DNA from 3 places in the Micromonospora sp. WMMD975 genome. Region 1 is predicted to be linked to each of the others. Evidence: riboswitches for the same ligand, from Rfam matches in the RefSeq annotation. Region 1 holds a riboswitch; each other region holds the start of a gene.
The links. Region 1 has a riboswitch for cyclic di-AMP ahead of O7613_RS28595 (hypothetical protein). Riboswitches for the same ligand answer to the same signal wherever they lie in the genome.

Region 1 (5,673 bases):
CGGTGACGCCCACCTCGGCGGCCACGTCCCGCAGTCGTGCGGTGGGGTTGCGCGCGATGACCAGCAGCACGTGCCCGTGGTTGGTGAGGAAGGTCCAGTTCCGGCGGCTCCCGTCCTCGCCTGGTGTGGTCGCCATGGTGGTCATGGTATGGCTTTCCCGGCTCGGGCGCTCCGACCGCGGTGCGGGCCGGGACGGCGACGTATGAAACGCGTATCACGAAATCTTGACGTGCCTTCCGGCCGCGTGTGACGGTGGGTCGCGAGGCCGACACCGCCGGCCGGCCCGGTCGTTCCGCGCGAACACGAGGTGAGCAGCAATGAGCCTGACCACTCCTGACGAGGCGATCGCCGAACTGCGGGCCGGTAATCACCGGTTCGTCACCGGTGTGCCCCAGCACCCGAACCAGGACGCCGGGCGCCGGGCCGCGGTCGCCGACGGCCAGCACCCGTTCGCGGTGGTCGTCGGCTGCTCCGACTCCCGACTCGCCGCCGAGATCATCTTCGACCGTGGGCTCGGCGACCTCTTCGTGGTACGTACCGCCGGGCACACCGCCGGTCCCGAGGTGCTCGGCAGCGTGGAGTACGCGGTCACCGTGCTCGGCACGCCGCTCGTGGTGGTGCTCGGTCACGACTCGTGCGGCGCGGTTCAGGCGGCCCGGGAGGCGGTCCGCACCGGCGCCGCCCCGGCCGGACACCTCGGCGCGGTGGTGGACGCCGTCTCGCCCAGCCTGCTCCGGGCCGCCCGGCAGGGGGTCGAGGATCTCGACGGCATCATCGACGTCCACATCGCGCAGACCGTGGAGGCCCTGCTGGCCCGGTCGACGGTCCTCGCCGGGCGGGTGGCGGGCGGGGCGTGCGCGGTGGTCGGCATGTCCTACCGGCTCAGCGGCGGCGAGGTGCGGACGGTGGCGCAGTCACCGGCTCCGCTGCCCGCGCCGGCCGCGCCGGCGGATCCGGCACTCGCCGGCTGACCGCACCGGACAGACGGAAGGGGCCGCCCGCGGGCGGCCCCTTCGCGCGCGTGTGTGTGGCGTCAGAGCAGCGACATGTGCACGTGGTCGGTGTGGTTGGACGGCCCGCTGTAGGAACTCCAACCGGTCGCCGGGAACCAGATCTGCCGGTTCCAGATCACGTAGTAGATGCCCAGCCGGTCGGCGTTGCGGATGAGGAACGCGGCCACCTCGTTGCCGTACCTGCGGGTGTCGTTGTTGTGCCACGGCGAGAAGCCACTCTTCTGCAGCGACCAGTCGCAGGCCTTGCCCTTGGGGTGCTCCCACGGCCCGCCGGGGCGGTAACAGCCCACGAAACGGTTGAAGCCGGCCCGCTTGACCTCCTTGTAGGCGTGCAGCGTGCGCGGCGTGACGCAGCCGGAGGTGGTCGGGTCGTTCTCGCTGCACGACTCCGACTTCCACCCGCCGTCGGCGGTGCGGCCGGGGCCGACCTTGGCGACCGGCGACGTGGCCGAGACCAGACCACCGGTGAAGCCCAGCCCGCCGACGAGCTTCAGCGCCTTCTGCGCCTCGGTCCGCTCCCGGGCCATCGCGTTCGTCTGCTTCTCCTGCTCGCGCACCTCGGCGTCGATGGCCAGCTTGGCCTGGGCGGCGCGGTTCTTGGCGGCGTTGATGGCGGTGAGCCGTTGCGCGTTGAAGAGGTTGAGTTCGTCCAGAGCGTTGGCACGCCTGACGAACGAGTCGGGCGAGTCGCTCTCCAGCAGCATCGCCATCGCGCCCATCCGACCGGTCCGATAGGACTGTGCCGCGATCTGGTTGACCTGCGGGCTGAGCGCCTCCAACTCGGCCTCCGCCGCGCTCACCTCGGCGGCCAGCAGCTTCTGGCGTTTCTGCGAGGTGGTCAGCTTCGTCTTGGCCTGGAGGTACGCCCGGTTGGCGGAGTCGATCGCCTCGGTGATGAGCGGCGGGTCGTCGTCCTCCGCGTGCCCGGAGGGGCTGGGCGCGGCGGCGTGCGGGGCGGCTGTCGCCGGGGTCGGCCCGGCCAGCACGGCGCACGAGGCGAGCACGGCCACCACGGGTGTGAGCCAGCGGCGCAGGGGTGCCGTCACAGTGTTCCCTTCCGTCGGCCGCCGACCGGGTTAGCTGACGGGTTCGGGACGGAAGTGGCCCCTACCGCTCGCGCGGATTCACCCCATGTACCTGGTTCCCCGGCTCGCCCGGAGGCGATTGGGCGGCGGTACCGCAGGCACCGGTGCGTGCCTTCGGCGGTGACCGGCAGCGAGGTTACCCGACACCCCGACCGGGGATCTACGTCCGGAAGCCGACCAATCGCGAGAATTCGACATTGCCCAGCGTGACCAGCATCGCGTTTGATTCCGGCCGTCACGCTGCGGAGTGTCACCATGCGTCCTGCGTACTCCTCGGGTCGCCGGGCCAACGTTCGGCGGGCGCCCCGCCGAGCGCCTCAAGCGCCTCGTCCCGCTCCCGCGGCGACCGCGGGGCGGGCGGCGCCGGGTCGTCGTCCGGCCCGCGCCGCCCGGCGGTGGTGACGACCGCGGCGAGGGCGGTGGTCAGAGGTACGGCGGCGATCAGGCCGATGGTGGCCACCGCGCTTCGGACGATCTCCTGGGCCAGGAACTCACTGGTGAGGATCTCGCTCACCGGGCGGGAGTCGGCGACCAGCAGGAGCAGCAGCGGCAGTGAGGCGCCCGCGTAGGCCAGCACGATGGTGTTGACCGTGGACGCGATGTGCGCCCGGCCGACCCGGGTGGCCGCCCGGTAGAGCGCCCGCCGGGACAGCCCCGGGTTGGCGCGCGCCAACTCGGTGACGGTTGCCGCCTGGGTGACCGTGACGTCGTCGAGCACGCCGAGTGAGCCGATGATGATGCCGGCCAGCAGCAGCCCGTGCAGGTCGACGTCGCCCTGGAACATCGACAGCGTGGTGGCGTCCTCGCTGCCGAAGCCGGTCAGGTGGGTGGCGGCCGTGGCGAGCGTGCCGAGCGCCCCGGTGACCACCAGGCTGCCGAGCGTGCCGAGCACCGCCACCGACGTCTGCGCGCTGATCCCGTGCGTCAGGTAGAGCACCACGAACATGATCAGGGCGGCGCCGACGATCGCCACCGGCAGCGGGGACCGGCCGGCGCCGATCCCGGGCAGCACGAAGCCGAGCAGGATGGCGAAGCTCGCCACCAGGCCACCCAGCGCGGCCAGCCCGCGCCACCTGCCGAACGCCACGATCGCGGCGGCGAAGAGCGCCACCAGCCACACCAGCGGCGTGCCGCGCTGGTGCTCGGCGATGTGGTAGGTCGTCGCCGCCGGATCGGCCGGGTCGGTCAGCTCGACCAGGATCACCTCGTCACCGACCTCGACCCGGGGCGCGCCCGGCCCGGCGGGGATCGGCGTCTCGACCTCCCGGCCGGCGTCCGGACCCTGTTCCGCGGCGACGGTCACGGTGCCGCACCGCCCGGCGGTGCCCGCCGGCTCCTCCGGGGTCGGCGGGCAGGGCTCGGTCACCACCCGGGTCACCGTGCCGTGGTGACGCGGCACGTTCGCGCCGCCCGTCGGCTCCGGTCCGTGCCGGGGCCACAGCGCCAGCGCCGCGACCACGGTGAGCACGAACAGCGGCACCACGGTCGCGACGAGGATTCGGCGTACGCGCGGCGGCGCGGGGACGGTACGGCCGTGGTCGGCGCCCACGGGCCGGTCAGCCGCGCTTCATGAGACGGCCCACGGCGGCCATCATCTCGGTCGCCATCTCGTCGGCCCGGCCCTCGGCGGCGCCCTCGTGCATGCAGTGCCGGGCGTGGCCGTCGAGCAGGCCCAGGGCGACCTTGTCCAGCGCGGCCTGGACGGCCGAGATCTGGGTCAGCACGTCGATGCAGTAGCGGTCGTCCTCGACCATCTTCTCGACGCCCCGGACCTGGCCCTCGACGCGCCGGAGCCGGGCGAGGAGCTGGTCCTTGCTGGCGGTGTAGCCCCGGGTCGGGGTGGGCGGCGTGGTCATGCGCCGAGGATAGCGTACCCCTCGGGGGTATGCTAACGTTCGACTCCTACCCCTGGGGGGTATCGGATCGGAGGGCGAGATGGACACCACCTACCAGGTCAACGGCATGACCTGCGGCCACTGCGTCAACGCGGTGAGCGCCGAGCTGACCGCGCTGCCGGGCGTCACCGACGTCCAGGTGGACCTGGCCACCGGCCGGGTCACCGTCACCAGTCAGAGCCCGCTTGACGCGGACGCCGTACGCGCCGCCGTGGACGAGGCCGGCTACGACCTCGCCGGGGCGTGACGGTCCACGGACCCGCGCAACCGAGGAGGCACCGATGAACACCACGGGAAAGGCGCTGCCCACCGCGCCGAATCAGATCGAACTCGCCATCGGCGGGATGACCTGCGCGTCCTGCGCCGCCCGGATCGAGAAGAAGCTCAACCGGATGGACGGCGTCGAGGCCACGGTGAACTACGCCACCGAGAAGGCCACCGTCCGGTACGCCGACGAGGTCGCCCCGGCCGACCTGATCGCGACCGTGGAGAAGACCGGCTACACGGCCGTGGTGCCGCCGCCGCCCGCGCCGGCTCGCGAGACCGTGGCCGGTGAGCCGGCGGACGAGCTGCGCGGCCCGCGTACCCGACTGTGGGTCTCCGCCGTGCTGACCCTGCCGGTGATCGTGCTGGCCATGGTCCCGGCCTGGCAGTTCGACTACTGGCAGTGGCTCTCGCTGACGCTTGCCGCGCCGGTGGTGGTCTGGGGTGGGCTGCCGTTCCACCGGGCCGCGCTCGTCAACCTGCGGCACGGCGCAGCGACCATGGACACCCTGGTCTCGCTCGGCACGCTCGCCGCGTTCGGGTGGTCGCTCTGGGCGCTCTTCCTCGGCGACGCCGGCATGCCGGGGATGACCCACCCGTTCCGGTTCGACATCACCCGGAGCGACGGCGCCGGCAACATCTATCTGGAGGCCGCCGCCGGGGTGACCGTCTTCATCCTGGCCGGTCGATACTTCGAGGCCCGCGCCAAGCGCACCGCCGGCTCCGCCCTGCGGGCCCTGCTCCAACTGGGCGCGAAGGACGTGGCGGTACGACGCGGCGGGCAGGAGGTCCGGCTCCCGGTCGACCAGCTCGTGGTCGGCGACCGGTTCGTGGTGCGCCCCGGGGAGAAGATCGCCACCGACGGCGTGGTCGAGGAGGGCACCTCGGCGGTCGACGCCAGCATGCTCACCGGTGAGTCGGTACCGGTCGAGGTGGGCCCCGGCGACACGGTGGTCGGCGCCACGATCAACGCGGGCGGCCGGCTCGTCGTTCGGGCCACCCGGATCGGCGGGGACACCCAGCTCGCCCAGATGGCCCGGCTGGTGGAGCAGGCCCAGACCGGCAAGGCCGCGGTGCAGCGGCTCGCCGACCGGATCTCCGGCGTCTTCGTGCCGATCGTGATCGCCCTGGCCGCCGGCACGCTCGGCTGGTGGCTCGCCACCGGCGCCGGGCCGACCGCCGCGTTCACCGCCGCCGTGGCCGTCCTGATCATCGCCTGTCCGTGCGCGCTCGGCCTGGCCACCCCGACCGCGCTGCTGGTCGGCACCGGGCGCGGCGCGCAGCTCGGCGTGCTGATCAAGGGGCCGGAGGTGCTGGAGTCCACCCGGCGGGTCGACACCGTGGTGCTGGACAAGACCGGCACCGTCACCACCGGCCGGATGGCGCTGGCCGAGGTGCGGCCCGCCACCGGCGAGG
Region 2 (5,673 bases), 460 kb from region 1:
CCGAGGCGTCCCCCGCCTACCAGTGCCCGACCGGCCGGGACACCTGCTCCGCGACCGGCAAGGACCCGATCACCAACTTCATGGACTACACCTACGACTCCTGCATGTACCAGTTCACCGCCGGCCAGGCGAGCCGCATGCTCACCGCGTGGAACGCGTACCGCGCGGCCTGACCTCACCCCACCACGCACCGACGCCGGCCCCGTCCTCGGACAGGGCCGGCGTCGGTCGTTTTGCGGACCGCTCGGACGCCGGAAGGGCACCTCGGCCCGCGGATCTGGTCGGCGCAGCCGGATGTGACCGCCGGCCGGAGCCGACCGGATGAGATCAGGCGGCTGGGCGACGGGTGTCGAAGCCGTGCCGGCCGCGCCGGCCCTCCGGGGCGAGCGGCCCCTCACGGAGAGCCGGCGTGGCCCGCCGCGGATCGAGCGGCTCGTGACCGAGAGCCGGCGCGGAGCCGCGCGGGTCGAGCCAGAGCCGCATCTCCGGCCGGCCGGTGCCGGGGCGGGCAGCCGGGTCGCGCCGGGTCAGCATCGCCACGTCGACGGAGAACTCGAACAGTTTCCAGTCGCCGAGCGGCGCCGCCCGGCCGACCCGGGCCAGCCGGGCCACCGTGCCCGGATCGGTCACCGGGTGGGCGCGGCCCGCGACGTACGCCTCGTCGTCGCTCTCCTCCGGCGGGAACGAGTGCAGCGCGTAGCGGCCGTCGCGTTCGAGGTCGCGGCGCTTGGGCGAGTCGATGACGAAGCACCACAGCCCGTCGTCGGTGATCAGTGGGGAGACCGGGTGCACGCGGGGCCCGCCGTCGGCGCGGACCGTGGCGAGATAGCCGAAGCCCGGCCCGTACTGCTGGATCAGAAGGCGGATCTCGGCGGCGAGTCGGGGCTCGTCGGCGGCGAATTCGGACCAGGAAGCCATGCCGACATCCTATCGAACACTTGTACGACAGCGCAGTCCGACACGCAGGTCACCCGCATCGGTCGCTATGGTGTTCCGATGCTGCTCTCCGACCGCGACCTGGTCTCCGAGATCAAGGCGGGCACGCTCGCGCTGGAGCCCTTCGAGCCCACACTGGTGCAGCCGTCCAGCATCGACGTACGCCTCGACCGGCTGTTCCGGGTATTCAACAACCACCTCTACACGCACATCGACCCGTCGACGCAGCAGGACGACCTGACATCGATGGTGGAGGTGCCGGAGGGGCAGGCGTTCGTGCTGCACCCGGGTGAGTTCGTGCTCGCCTCCACGCTCGAGGTGATCTCGTTGGGCGAGCAGCTCGCCGGCCGATTGGAGGGCAAGTCCAGCCTGGGCCGGCTCGGCCTGCTGACGCACTCCACCGCCGGGTTCATCGACCCGGGCTTCTCCGGTCACATCACGCTGGAGCTGTCGAACGTGGCGAATCTGCCGATCACGCTCTGGCCGGGCATGAAGATCGGCCAGCTCTGCATCTTCCGGCTCTCCTCGCCGGCCGAGCACCCGTACGGCTCGGCCGTCTACGGGTCGCGTTACCAGGGTCAGCGCGGCCCGACGCCGAGCCGGTCGTGGCAGAGCTGGCGCACCTGGCCGACGCGCTGACGCCAGCCGATCGTGGTTGTTAAGAGGGGCCCCCGCCTATACCGAATGCGTTAAGCGGGGGCCCCTCCTTACACCTCAGGTGGGGCGGCCGTAGCTGTTGATGTCGCCGTCGTCCACGCGCTTCATGGTGATGGGCTTGCCGGACTGGGAGGCGTGCACCACCCAGCCGTCGCCGACGTACATCCCCACGTGGTGCAGGTCGGCGTAGTAGAAGACCAGGTCACCGGCGCGCAACTCGGCGCGGCTGACCCGCTTCGTGACGTTGTGCTGCTGGCGGGCGTTGTGCGGCAGCGAGACACCGGCCTTGGCCCAGGCGGCCATGGTCAGGCCCGAGCAGTCGAAGTGGTCCGGGCCGGCGGCGCCCCAGACATAGATCTTGCCGATCTGGGCGCAGGCGAACTTGACCGCCACCCCGGCCGCGCCACCCGGGTACCCGGCCGGGCAGGGCACCGGGCGCAGCTTGCCACCGCCACCGTTTCCGTACACCTTGAGCCGCAGCTTCTGGAGCTTGGCGATCTCGGCGTCGATCTGCTTCTTCTTCGCCGCGAGCTGGGCCTCGGTACGGCTCAGGTCGGCGACCATCTCGTCCAGCGGCTTCTTCTTCGCCGCCAGCTCGTCGCGCAGATCGGCGATGGTGCGCACCTGCTCCTGCTGGTGGCGCGCGAAGCGGTCGAGCAGCTCCAGGCCACTCATCAGCTCGCCCGGCGAGCGGCTGCCCAGCAGGGCGTTGACGGTCGAGAGGTTGTCGCCCTTGTACGCGTCGGCGGCGAGCCCGCCGACCTGGCCGAGCGCGGCGTCCACGCGGGCCTGGAGTGGGGCGATCCGCCGACCGAGCGCGTCGGCCTGCTTGCGTCGCAGCGCGAGCTGCTCGCGTACGGCGTTGACCTGCTCGATGACGGGTTCGAGCTTGTTCCAGTCGCGGTCGATCCGGGCTTCGATCTCGGCGACCGAGGGTTCGGCGTGGGCCGCCGTCGCGCCTCCGGTCAGGACGACCGCGGCGCCGACCAGGGCGGCGAGTGTGGTGGTGAAGCGGGACCAGCGGGAACGCGGCGCGACGGCGGACCGGTCGATCGACCGGCTCGACGACGGCCGCGGGGCATGGTGTGCCACCGGGCGTCGGTACTCCTTCTTCCTGACCGCCTACCGGGTTAGCTGACGGGTTCGGGCGGGAAGGGGGACGCCCTACCGCAGTGGCTGCGGATTCACCCCAGGTACCTGGGTCCCCGATTCGCCCGGAGGCGACTCGGCGGTGTCGGACCGTCACCGGCCGGGTTGGACGGTGAACGTACGGGCCGACAATTGGCCAGAGTAGGGATCCCCGTTATCGATCCGCAACCCGAACGGCCGTGACACTCCGTACGGAATGGGCAACCCCGGACATGAGTGAAGCTTTTTTTCACATCAGATTATCCGGCGGAAAGGTATTGACCGTCACGGGTGCGCGGAGTGAGGGTGGGGACGCAGTGACCCCCATCCCTGTCCAGGAGGTTCGATGCACCTCTCGCCCCCGCCGTCGGCCGGACGGATGCTGCTCGCCGCCGCCGTGGCGACAGCCACCGCGCTGGCGACCACCGGCCCGGTGACCGCCGCGCCACCGAACACCCTATCCAGCAACGACGACAGGCAGAAGCAGTACGCCGCCGCGGCGGCCGAATACGGCGTGCCGCAGAACGTGCTGCTCGGCGTCTCCTACCTGGAGTCCCGCTGGGACGCCCACCCGGGGCAGCCCAGCACCAGCGGCGGCTACGGCCCGATGCACCTCACCGACGCCGCGCACGTCCTCGCCTTGCCCCGCAGCGCGCACGTCGGCGAGGACGAGGACCCGCGCGGCGACGACTCCCGCCCGCTCACCCTCGACCCGGCCACGACCGCCGCACCGGCCCGGGAGAAGCCGCTGCCCACCGCCTCGCTCCAGACGCTCGACGCCGCCGCGACGCTCACCGGCCTCGACGCGCAGAAGCTGCGCACCGATCCGGCCGCGAACATCCGTGGTGGCGCGGCGCTGCTCGCCGCGTACCAGAAGGCACTGGGTGGGCCGGTCGGTGCCGGCACCGACGCGGCGGCCTGGTACGGCGCGGTGGCCCGCTACTCCGGCGCGGACACCTCGGACGCGGCGGCGGCCTTCGCCGACGAGGTCTACGACCAGCTCGGCCAGGGCGCGACCCGGACCACCGACGACGGGCAGCGGGTCACCATGGCCGCCACCGCCGCCCGGCCGGACCGCGGGGTGCTCAGCCGGCTCGGGCTGCGCCACGCGCAGCGGCCGGACGGGCTGGAGTGCCCGGTGCGGCTGGCCTGCGAGTGGATCCCCGCACCGTACGAGCAGCTCAGCGCGGACCCGGGCGACTACGGCAACCACGACCTGGGCAACCGGCCGAAGCAGCAGAAGATCGAATACATCGTCATCCACGACACCGAGGGCTACTTCGACCCCAGCGTCGACCTGGTGAAGCGCGCCGACTACCTCGGCTGGCACTACACGCTGCGCTCGGCGGACGGCTACGTCGCCCAGCACATCAAGGCCAAGGACGTCGGCTGGCACGCCGGCAACTGGTACGTCAACGCCAAGTCCATCGGCCTGGAGCACGAGGGCTTCGCCGGAAACGGCGCCTGGTACACCGAGGCGATGTACCGCAGCTCGGCCAAGCTGGTCCGCTACCTGGCGCAGAAGTTCGGCATCCCGCTGGACCGGCAGCACATCATCGGTCACGACAACGTGCCCGGCATCACCGCCGCGGCGGTCGGCGGCATGCACTGGGACCCGGGCCCCTACTGGGACTGGTCGCACTACTTCGACCTGATGAAGGCACCATTCCGGACCCTCGGCACCGCGCGTACCGGCCTGGTCACCATCGACCCGGACGTCACCACCAACCGGCCGGCGTTCGTCGGCTGCAACCAGCAGCCGCCTGGCGTCCCGACGCCCACCCCGCCGGCCGAGCCCTGCCCGTCGCACGGCTCCTCGGCGGTGCTCCTGCGGACCGCGCCGAGCGCGGACGCCCCGCTCGTCAACGACCTCGGGCTGCGCCCGGACGGCACACCGGACACGATGTACATCTCCGACCACGGCGCCCGCGCCTCGGCCGGACAGACGTACGCGGTGGCCGGCCGGCAGGGTGACTGGACGGCAATCTGGTATCTCGGCCAGAAGGCGTGGTTCCACAACCCCACCAAGGCGCCCACGGCCAAGTGGTCCACCGGCTTCGTGGTGACGCCACGGCCCGGCCGTGCCACCGTCCCGGTGTACGGCCGCGCCTACCCGGAGCAGGCCGCCTACCCGGACACCATCCCGTACCAGGCCATCTCCCCGCTCCAGTACACGTTCGCGGCCGGCCAGCGGTACGCCGTCGGCGGCGTGCTGCCGGGCGAGTACTACCGGGCGGTCTCGTTCGACGGCTCGGCCCCCGGCGACCGCACCGTGGTCCGGGGCAAGAACCGGTACGTGCAGGTCCAGTTCGGCCACCGGATCATGTTCGTGAACCTCGACGACGTGCTGATCCTGCCGTCGCCGGTCGGCGCGCCCCGGTAGGGGAACCCGGCGCGAAAAGATCCCGACGCGAGGAAGGCCCCCGGTCCAGTGGACCGGGGGCCTTCTCGATGCCTCGGGTGCGGCTCAGCCGACCCGGACGAAGCCGGCGAGCGGTTGGGTGCTGATGCTCGACACCTGCACCGGTTTGCCGGTCCGGGGCGCGTGCACCATCACCCCGTTGCCGAGATAGAGCCCGACGTGGTGCAGGTCGGCGCCGAAGAAGACCAGGTCACCCGGCCTCGCCTCGGAGCGGGAAACCTTGCGGCCCTCGTTCCACTGGGCGCCGGTAAAGTGGGTGAGCGAGATGCCCGCCGCCTTGTAGGCGTACTGCGTCAGGCCGGAGCAGTCGAACGAGTTCGGGCCGGTGGCGCCCCACACGTACGGGTCGCCGACCTGGGCGCACGCCGTCTTGATGGCGGTACGCGCGGCGCTGCTCACCACGCCGTCGATCTTCGGGCAGCCGGCCGGGCGGATCGAGGTCACCGGCAGCATCCCGGTGAGCCGCTTGATCTCGGCGTCGATCTGCTTCTTCTGCGAGGCCAGCTTGGCCTCCTGCTGCTGCTCGGTCG
Region 3 (5,673 bases), 1.6 Mb from region 1:
CGGCGACTGCCGGCGCAAAGGAGGCCCCGCCTGTGGCAGTCCTCGGAGGCAGCGGCGGCGACCAGCCGTGTCCAGCCAGGTCGGGGGCAAGCCAACGTCCTGGCCAGCGGCGCTCCAGCAGTGGCGCCCACGGCAACCACACCTCGCCGGTGGCCCCCATACCGTGTAGGAGCACCAGGTGACGGGTCCCCCTCGCATCGCCCATACGGCGCAGTCTGCCACCGGACGGACACGGTGCGCGAGAGCGGACACCGACGTCGCGCGCGCGACGCAACATGCCCGGACCTCGGCGGCGACGCCGGCTGGACGCCCACCCTGCGCGCCACCCCGCCGGTGCCGGGCCGCACTTATGACCGACTCCGGTCCGACGGTCGCGCACTCCACTCGTGGCCCGGGGCGGAGCGCGGGTGGAACGCTATGGCCGTCTCAGGCGTGCTGAGACGTCCACAGCGTTCCAGTCGTCGCCTGAACGGCGCGCGGGTGGAACGATATGGCCCGCTCGGGCGCGCCGAGACGTCCATAGCGTTCCAGTCGTGGCCCGGGGCGGCGCGCGGGTGGAACGCTATGGCCCGCTCGGGTGCGCTGAGACGTCCATAGCGTTCCAGTCGTGGCCCGGGGCGGCGCGTGGGTGGGAGCGCTGTGGCCGTCTCGGGCGCGCACCCGTGGCGTTGCCGTGGTGGGCCTGGGGGTGTTGAGGGGCGTGCGGGAATCCGGTCGCCGTGTGGGGCCGGGTGGGTGGGGTGTCCGGTTCGGGGGTGGTGGGTGGCACTCTGGCGGCGGAATCGTCGCGGGGGTGCGGGCGTTGTAACCCGGTGAACGACCGAGGAAGGCCAGCGCCCCTGATCCCGCGCGGCCGACACGCCCCCCGGGGAATGACGGTGGGTAGCCGGTCGTTACACATTCTCCCGGCCCCCGCGGTGCGGCCCCTGCCCCGCGGACCACGCCGGATCCCCCCGAAACTTTGAGCGCCTGACGGTGCTCGCCCGCGCGCCACCCTCCCCCGGTGCGTGTGTCGACCCCCGGAATGGAGCCCCCTGATGAACACGATCCTGCGCAAGAGCGTCCTGGGTATCGCTGGTCTGGCGTTCACCGGTGGTGTGTTCGCCGGCCCGATCGCCGCCCACGCCGACACCCCCACCCACACCGGCAAGCCCGCCACGGCTGCGGCCGTGGTGCAGGCCGAGGGCAAGCAGTCGAGCATCACCCTCAACGACGAGCAGACCGCCAACGTCAAGGCGATCATCGCCGCGACGAAGAAGGCCGGCCTGCCCGAACGAGCCGCGATCATCTCCATCGCCACCAGCCTCCAGGAATCCAAGCTGGAGAACCTGGGCCACCTCGGCGACACCAACGACCACGACTCCCTCGGCCTGTTCCAGCAACGCCCGTCGAGCGGTTGGGGCAGCCCGGAACAGATCACCAACCCCGAATACTCCACCCTGGCCTTCCTCAAGGGCCTGAAGCAGGTCGACGGCTGGCAGGACATGCCCCTGACCGAGGCCGCGCAGACCGTCCAGGTGAGCGCCTACCCCGACGCCTACGCCCAGTGGGAGAACCAGGCCACCGACCTCGTCACCCAGCACTGGAACAGCTAACGCACGAAGGCCGGCACCCAACGGGGTGCCGGCCTTCACGTACCAATAAATGGGTCAGGCGGAGTAACCGCGCGTGGCCATCCAGTTCGCCAGGTCGGCCGTGGCCACCCAGTACGACGGCAGCGACGGGTCGGCCGAGTCGGCGATCCGTACCGTCCGGCCGTCGTTCTTGTAGCCGATCACGGCGACATAGTGGCCGCCCGGGAACGAGTGCCAGCCGCCGTTCGTGTCGGTGGCGTCGCCGACGATGTTCGAGACGACCGCCCGGCCGTTGCTGACCGCGTTGACGACGTCGGCCCGGAGCCGGTCGACCTGGCCGGGGGTGGCTGCGCCGGCGATCATGCGGGTCCGGTACGGGTCGCCCTTGACCTGCTGGTTGAGCACCCGGGTGGTGTCCTCGGCCGAGTTGGTGCCCATCTCGGTGGTGCCGAGCGCGACGGCCAGCGTGTCCTGGCTGCGCTCGATGCCGGCGGCGCTGAGCGCGTTCCGCACGGCGGCCGGACCGCAGTAGTAGTAGGTGGTCTGGGCCTGGTAGTCGTAGTCGAGCACCTTGCTCGACGGTGGCTTCGGCTTGGCCTTCGGCGTGGTGTCCGGGTCGGCGGACTTGGCCGCGACCTTCGCCACGGGCGAGGCCGTGGGAGAGGGCTTGGGCGACGCGCTCGGCGAGGCGCTGGGCGACGGGACGGCGACCCTGGCCTCGCTCCGGGTCGCGGCGTCGTTGAGGCGGGAGCCGAGGTCCGCCACGGCGGCGGTGTCCCGCTGAGCCGGGGCGCCGTCGGTGGCGGTCAGGGTGGCGCCGGCGCCGCCGGCCAGCACGAGGGCCGCCGCCGAACCGGCGATGATCTGGTACGGGCGCTCGGTCGCGAGCCGCCGCAGTTGACGCTTCAGGTGGTGCTTCACGGATTCCTCCACGGGGGTGGGCGGCACACGCCGGCCCTACGCGCGGAGGGACTCACGCGCGCTGACGGGCTGGACGGCCGCGGGTGATGGCCCGGGACGCCGGGCGGATCAGGGGTCGGGTACGCGTCGCCTCAGGCGCGCGCCGGCCCCCGCAGGCCGTGGAGGCGGGGGGACGTTCGGGGGTTGGTTGACACGAGGAGGTAGCTCCTTCCGTGGCCGCCGACCGGGTTAGCTGACGGATTCGGGCGGGAAGTACGCCCTACCGCGGGCCGTGGGCTCCGCGGATTCACCCCGGTGTTGCTGTGGGTCCCCGGTTCGTATGCACGATTAGGCGGGTCGGCACGGCGACGCCATCGGCGATCGACAACCGCACCGGACGCGCCGACACTACCGATGGGTACGACCCATGCCAAGCGCTCTCACCTGCGGAAACGTGCTCGGCGACTACAATTTCGGTGCAGCCGATCACTGACGTGACTCAATGGGACAAGGGGCACCGTCGACGCCGGCCGGCGGAAACCGGACGTCCGGCGGGAGGAGAATCGGTCGCCGGGGGCGACCGGGGACATCGGCTCCGCCGGCGCGTCGGGCCGGTGACCCGGCTCACCGCGTTCGGTAACGATTCGGTCGAGGCCGCCGCTCCAGCCGAGGTCCACCCCGCTCAACCGAGACCGCCGCTCCAGCCGAGGTCCACCCCGCTCAACCGAGACCGCCCCCAACCGAGACCACCGCTGCTCGACCGAGACCGCCCCTCGACCGGTATCACCGCTCAGCCGGGACAACCCCTCAGCCGATACCACCGCTCAGCCGACGCGGGCCGGACGCCAGCGGGCGCTACGCACCGGAGCCTGCACCGGGACACGGAGCGCCGCCGAGGCCCGGAACGCCGGCGCGGGCCGAAGCGCCGTCGCGGCGGCGTACGCCTCGGCGGCGAGCGTCCGGGCCGACTCGGCGGCGAGTTCGGTGTCCCGCCATGCCAGCCGTTCCCGCTCGGCGGCCGTCTCCCAGGCGGCTCGGCGGCCGTCACGGACCGTCCGGGCCAGCACGATCTCCTGCGTCGCCGGGTGGTGGCAGGGGTCCCACCCGTTGCGGCCGGCCAGCACGTCGGCGAGCTGGCGGGCGGTCAGGTCGCCCCGCCAGTGCGCCGCCATCGCGGCGTGCCGGAGCCAGCGTTCCCGCGCCGCGTACTCGGACGGGGTGCGAGGCGTGTGTGGTTCGGGCAGGGCGGCGGTGCCGGCCAGGCGGCGGGCGGCCGAGTCCGCCTCGTCGTACGCCGCCCAGGCCCGCTCCGCCTCGTCCTGGGCGACCAGCCACCGCTCGCGGCGACGCCGGGCGGTCTGGGCGGCTCCGGCGGCGGCCACCGCCACCTCGTCGGCGTACCGGGTCAGGTCGGCCCGGTGCAGTGCCTCGACGTCTGCCGGGTCGGGTTCGGCCTCGGTCACGGCGTCGCGTTCGGGGCGGGCGACCAGGACGGTGAGCAGGACGAGGGCGAGCACGGTCAGGGCCGACCAGATGGCGGCGGCCTCGGGGACCTCGGTGAGGAAGTTGAGGAGAACGGTCTGTGACATCGGCGGGCACCTCACGGGAGACGGTGACGGGGAATTCCGCACGGCCGGTCGGGGACGGGGGGGCGCGACCGGGATCCGGGCGCGACCGGGCCGCCGAGGGGCGGGTGCGGGTGAGGTTCGGGTGGGCGACGGGGCAGGCCCGGGGCGGGTCAGCGGGCGGGCGGGGCCCGCGGGCCGGCCGGTGCCGGCGGCGGACCCGCCGGGACCGGACGCCGACCGGCCGGGCGTACGGAATCGCCCTCCGGCTCGGGCGCCGGGACGCCGGTGGCGACGGTCTGCCGCTCGGTGGCGGCGTCGTGCGCCGCCCGCGAGCCGGCATCGCCGCGCAACGTCGAGCCGGCATCGGCGCGGAACGCTGAGCCGGCATCGCCGCGTAACGTCGCGCGGAACGCTGAGCCGGCATCGGCGCGTGACGTCGATCCGGCGACCGGGCCAACCAAGCCGCCCGGCGCCGGCAACGAAGCGGCAGCCGGCAGCGAAGCGGCGCCGAACGAGAAGGCGACGACCACGGCCAGGCTGGCGAGCATGCGTGCGGCCCAGCGCGCCACCCACCACACGGGACAGGTGAGCGCGATCGGAAGCACGGGTACAAATTACCCGCGATCCCACCACCACGCACCGTCACCCGGCGTGTCGCAACGCCACCGATCAGGGTGGACCGGTCAGTCGGGCCGGCGCGACTCGGCGTACTCGATCGGGCGGTCGGCGTCGTCGGCGGCCGGCCGGGGTGCGGGCACGGCCGGCGCGGTGGCGGCGCGGGCCCGGCGCGACGGGCCGAGGAGGCGCATCATCGGCACCTCCACCCAACGGTGCAGGGCGGCGGCGAGCGCCAGGGTGAGCAGCAGGAAGCCGAGCACCGCGAGTGGGCCCCGCCACCCGGGCAGCCCGGTGCCCCAGTCGCCGGTGAGCCGCAGCACGGTCACCATGACCAGCACGTGCACGAGGTAGAACGCGAACGAGACCTCGCCGAGCCAGACCATCGGGCGGGACCGCCACGGGGTCCGCCGGCCACGCACGTCGGCGTCCGCCGCGGCGGTGATGACCAGCAGGTACGCCACGGCGAGCAGCGCCGCCCAGAACTCGGCCCGGATCCACAGCGCGGCGACCACCCAGGTGGTCACGAAGAGCGTGCTCGCCACCGTCAGGTTCGGGCCACGCCAGCGGTGGCGGCGCATCAGCTCGGCGGCGGCGGCGCCCATCCAGAACTCGAAGGAGCGGGTGACCGGGAAGATCTGGGTGAACCACCACCGCTGTTCCTCGGGCACCAGGTGCTGGCCCGGCCAGAGCGCCAGGATCAGCAGCGGCGCGGCGACGAGCACGGCCGCCAGCGCACCGGTACGCGCCCGGCGCAGCCACGGCACCACGAGCGGCAGGAACAGGTAGAACGCCAGCTCGCAGGAGAGCGACCAGCTCACGTTGTTGACGCTGTAGAAGTAGCCGTTGAGCGGGATCCACGCCTGGACCAGGAAGAGGTTGCCGATCGCGGCCCACGGCAGGACCGGGTCGGCGAACCATGCCGCCACGGCCAGCGCCGCCACGAACGTCACCACGTGGTTCGGATAGATCTTGGCGAACCGGCGCCGCAGGAACGTCCGACCGCGCTCGCCGTC

Region 2: it holds a riboswitch for cyclic di-AMP, as region 1 does, so the genes downstream of both, O7613_RS26245 (NlpC/P60 family protein) here and O7613_RS28595 (hypothetical protein) in region 1, are expected to answer to the same signal.
Region 3: it holds a riboswitch for cyclic di-AMP, as region 1 does, so the genes downstream of both, O7613_RS05120 (C39 family peptidase) here and O7613_RS28595 (hypothetical protein) in region 1, are expected to answer to the same signal.

What each region holds. Positions count from the first base shown of each region.
Region 1 covers NZ_CP120739.1:6,348,040-6,353,712, forward strand. Annotated here, with positions in the region: gene O7613_RS28585 (helix-turn-helix domain-containing protein) at 1-145, opposite strand, end outside; gene O7613_RS28590 (carbonic anhydrase) at 318-971, shown strand; gene O7613_RS28595 (hypothetical protein) at 1,034-2,059, opposite strand; cyclic di-AMP (ydaO/yuaA leader) riboswitch at 2,063-2,194, opposite strand; gene O7613_RS28600 (YibE/F family protein) at 2,349-3,647, opposite strand; gene O7613_RS28605 (metal-sensitive transcriptional regulator) at 3,655-3,954, opposite strand; gene O7613_RS28610 (heavy-metal-associated domain-containing protein) at 4,034-4,240, shown strand; gene O7613_RS28615 (heavy metal translocating P-type ATPase) at 4,275-5,673, shown strand, end outside.
Region 2 covers NZ_CP120739.1:5,884,776-5,890,448, reverse strand. Annotated here, with positions in the region: gene O7613_RS26260 (zinc metalloprotease) at 1-173, shown strand, start outside; gene O7613_RS26255 (pyridoxamine 5'-phosphate oxidase family protein) at 328-918, opposite strand; gene dcd (dCTP deaminase) at 997-1,575, shown strand; gene O7613_RS26245 (NlpC/P60 family protein) at 1,651-2,685, opposite strand; cyclic di-AMP (ydaO/yuaA leader) riboswitch at 2,699-2,834, opposite strand; gene O7613_RS26240 (peptidoglycan recognition family protein) at 3,068-5,104, shown strand; gene O7613_RS26235 (C40 family peptidase) at 5,189-5,673, opposite strand, start outside.
Region 3 covers NZ_CP120739.1:1,150,609-1,156,281, reverse strand. Annotated here, with positions in the region: gene O7613_RS05125 (hypothetical protein) at 1,038-1,595, shown strand; gene O7613_RS05120 (C39 family peptidase) at 1,650-2,495, opposite strand; cyclic di-AMP (ydaO/yuaA leader) riboswitch at 2,698-2,839, opposite strand; gene O7613_RS05115 (hypothetical protein) at 3,299-4,063, opposite strand; gene O7613_RS05110 (hypothetical protein) at 4,213-4,647, opposite strand; gene O7613_RS05105 (acyltransferase) at 4,726-5,673, opposite strand, start outside.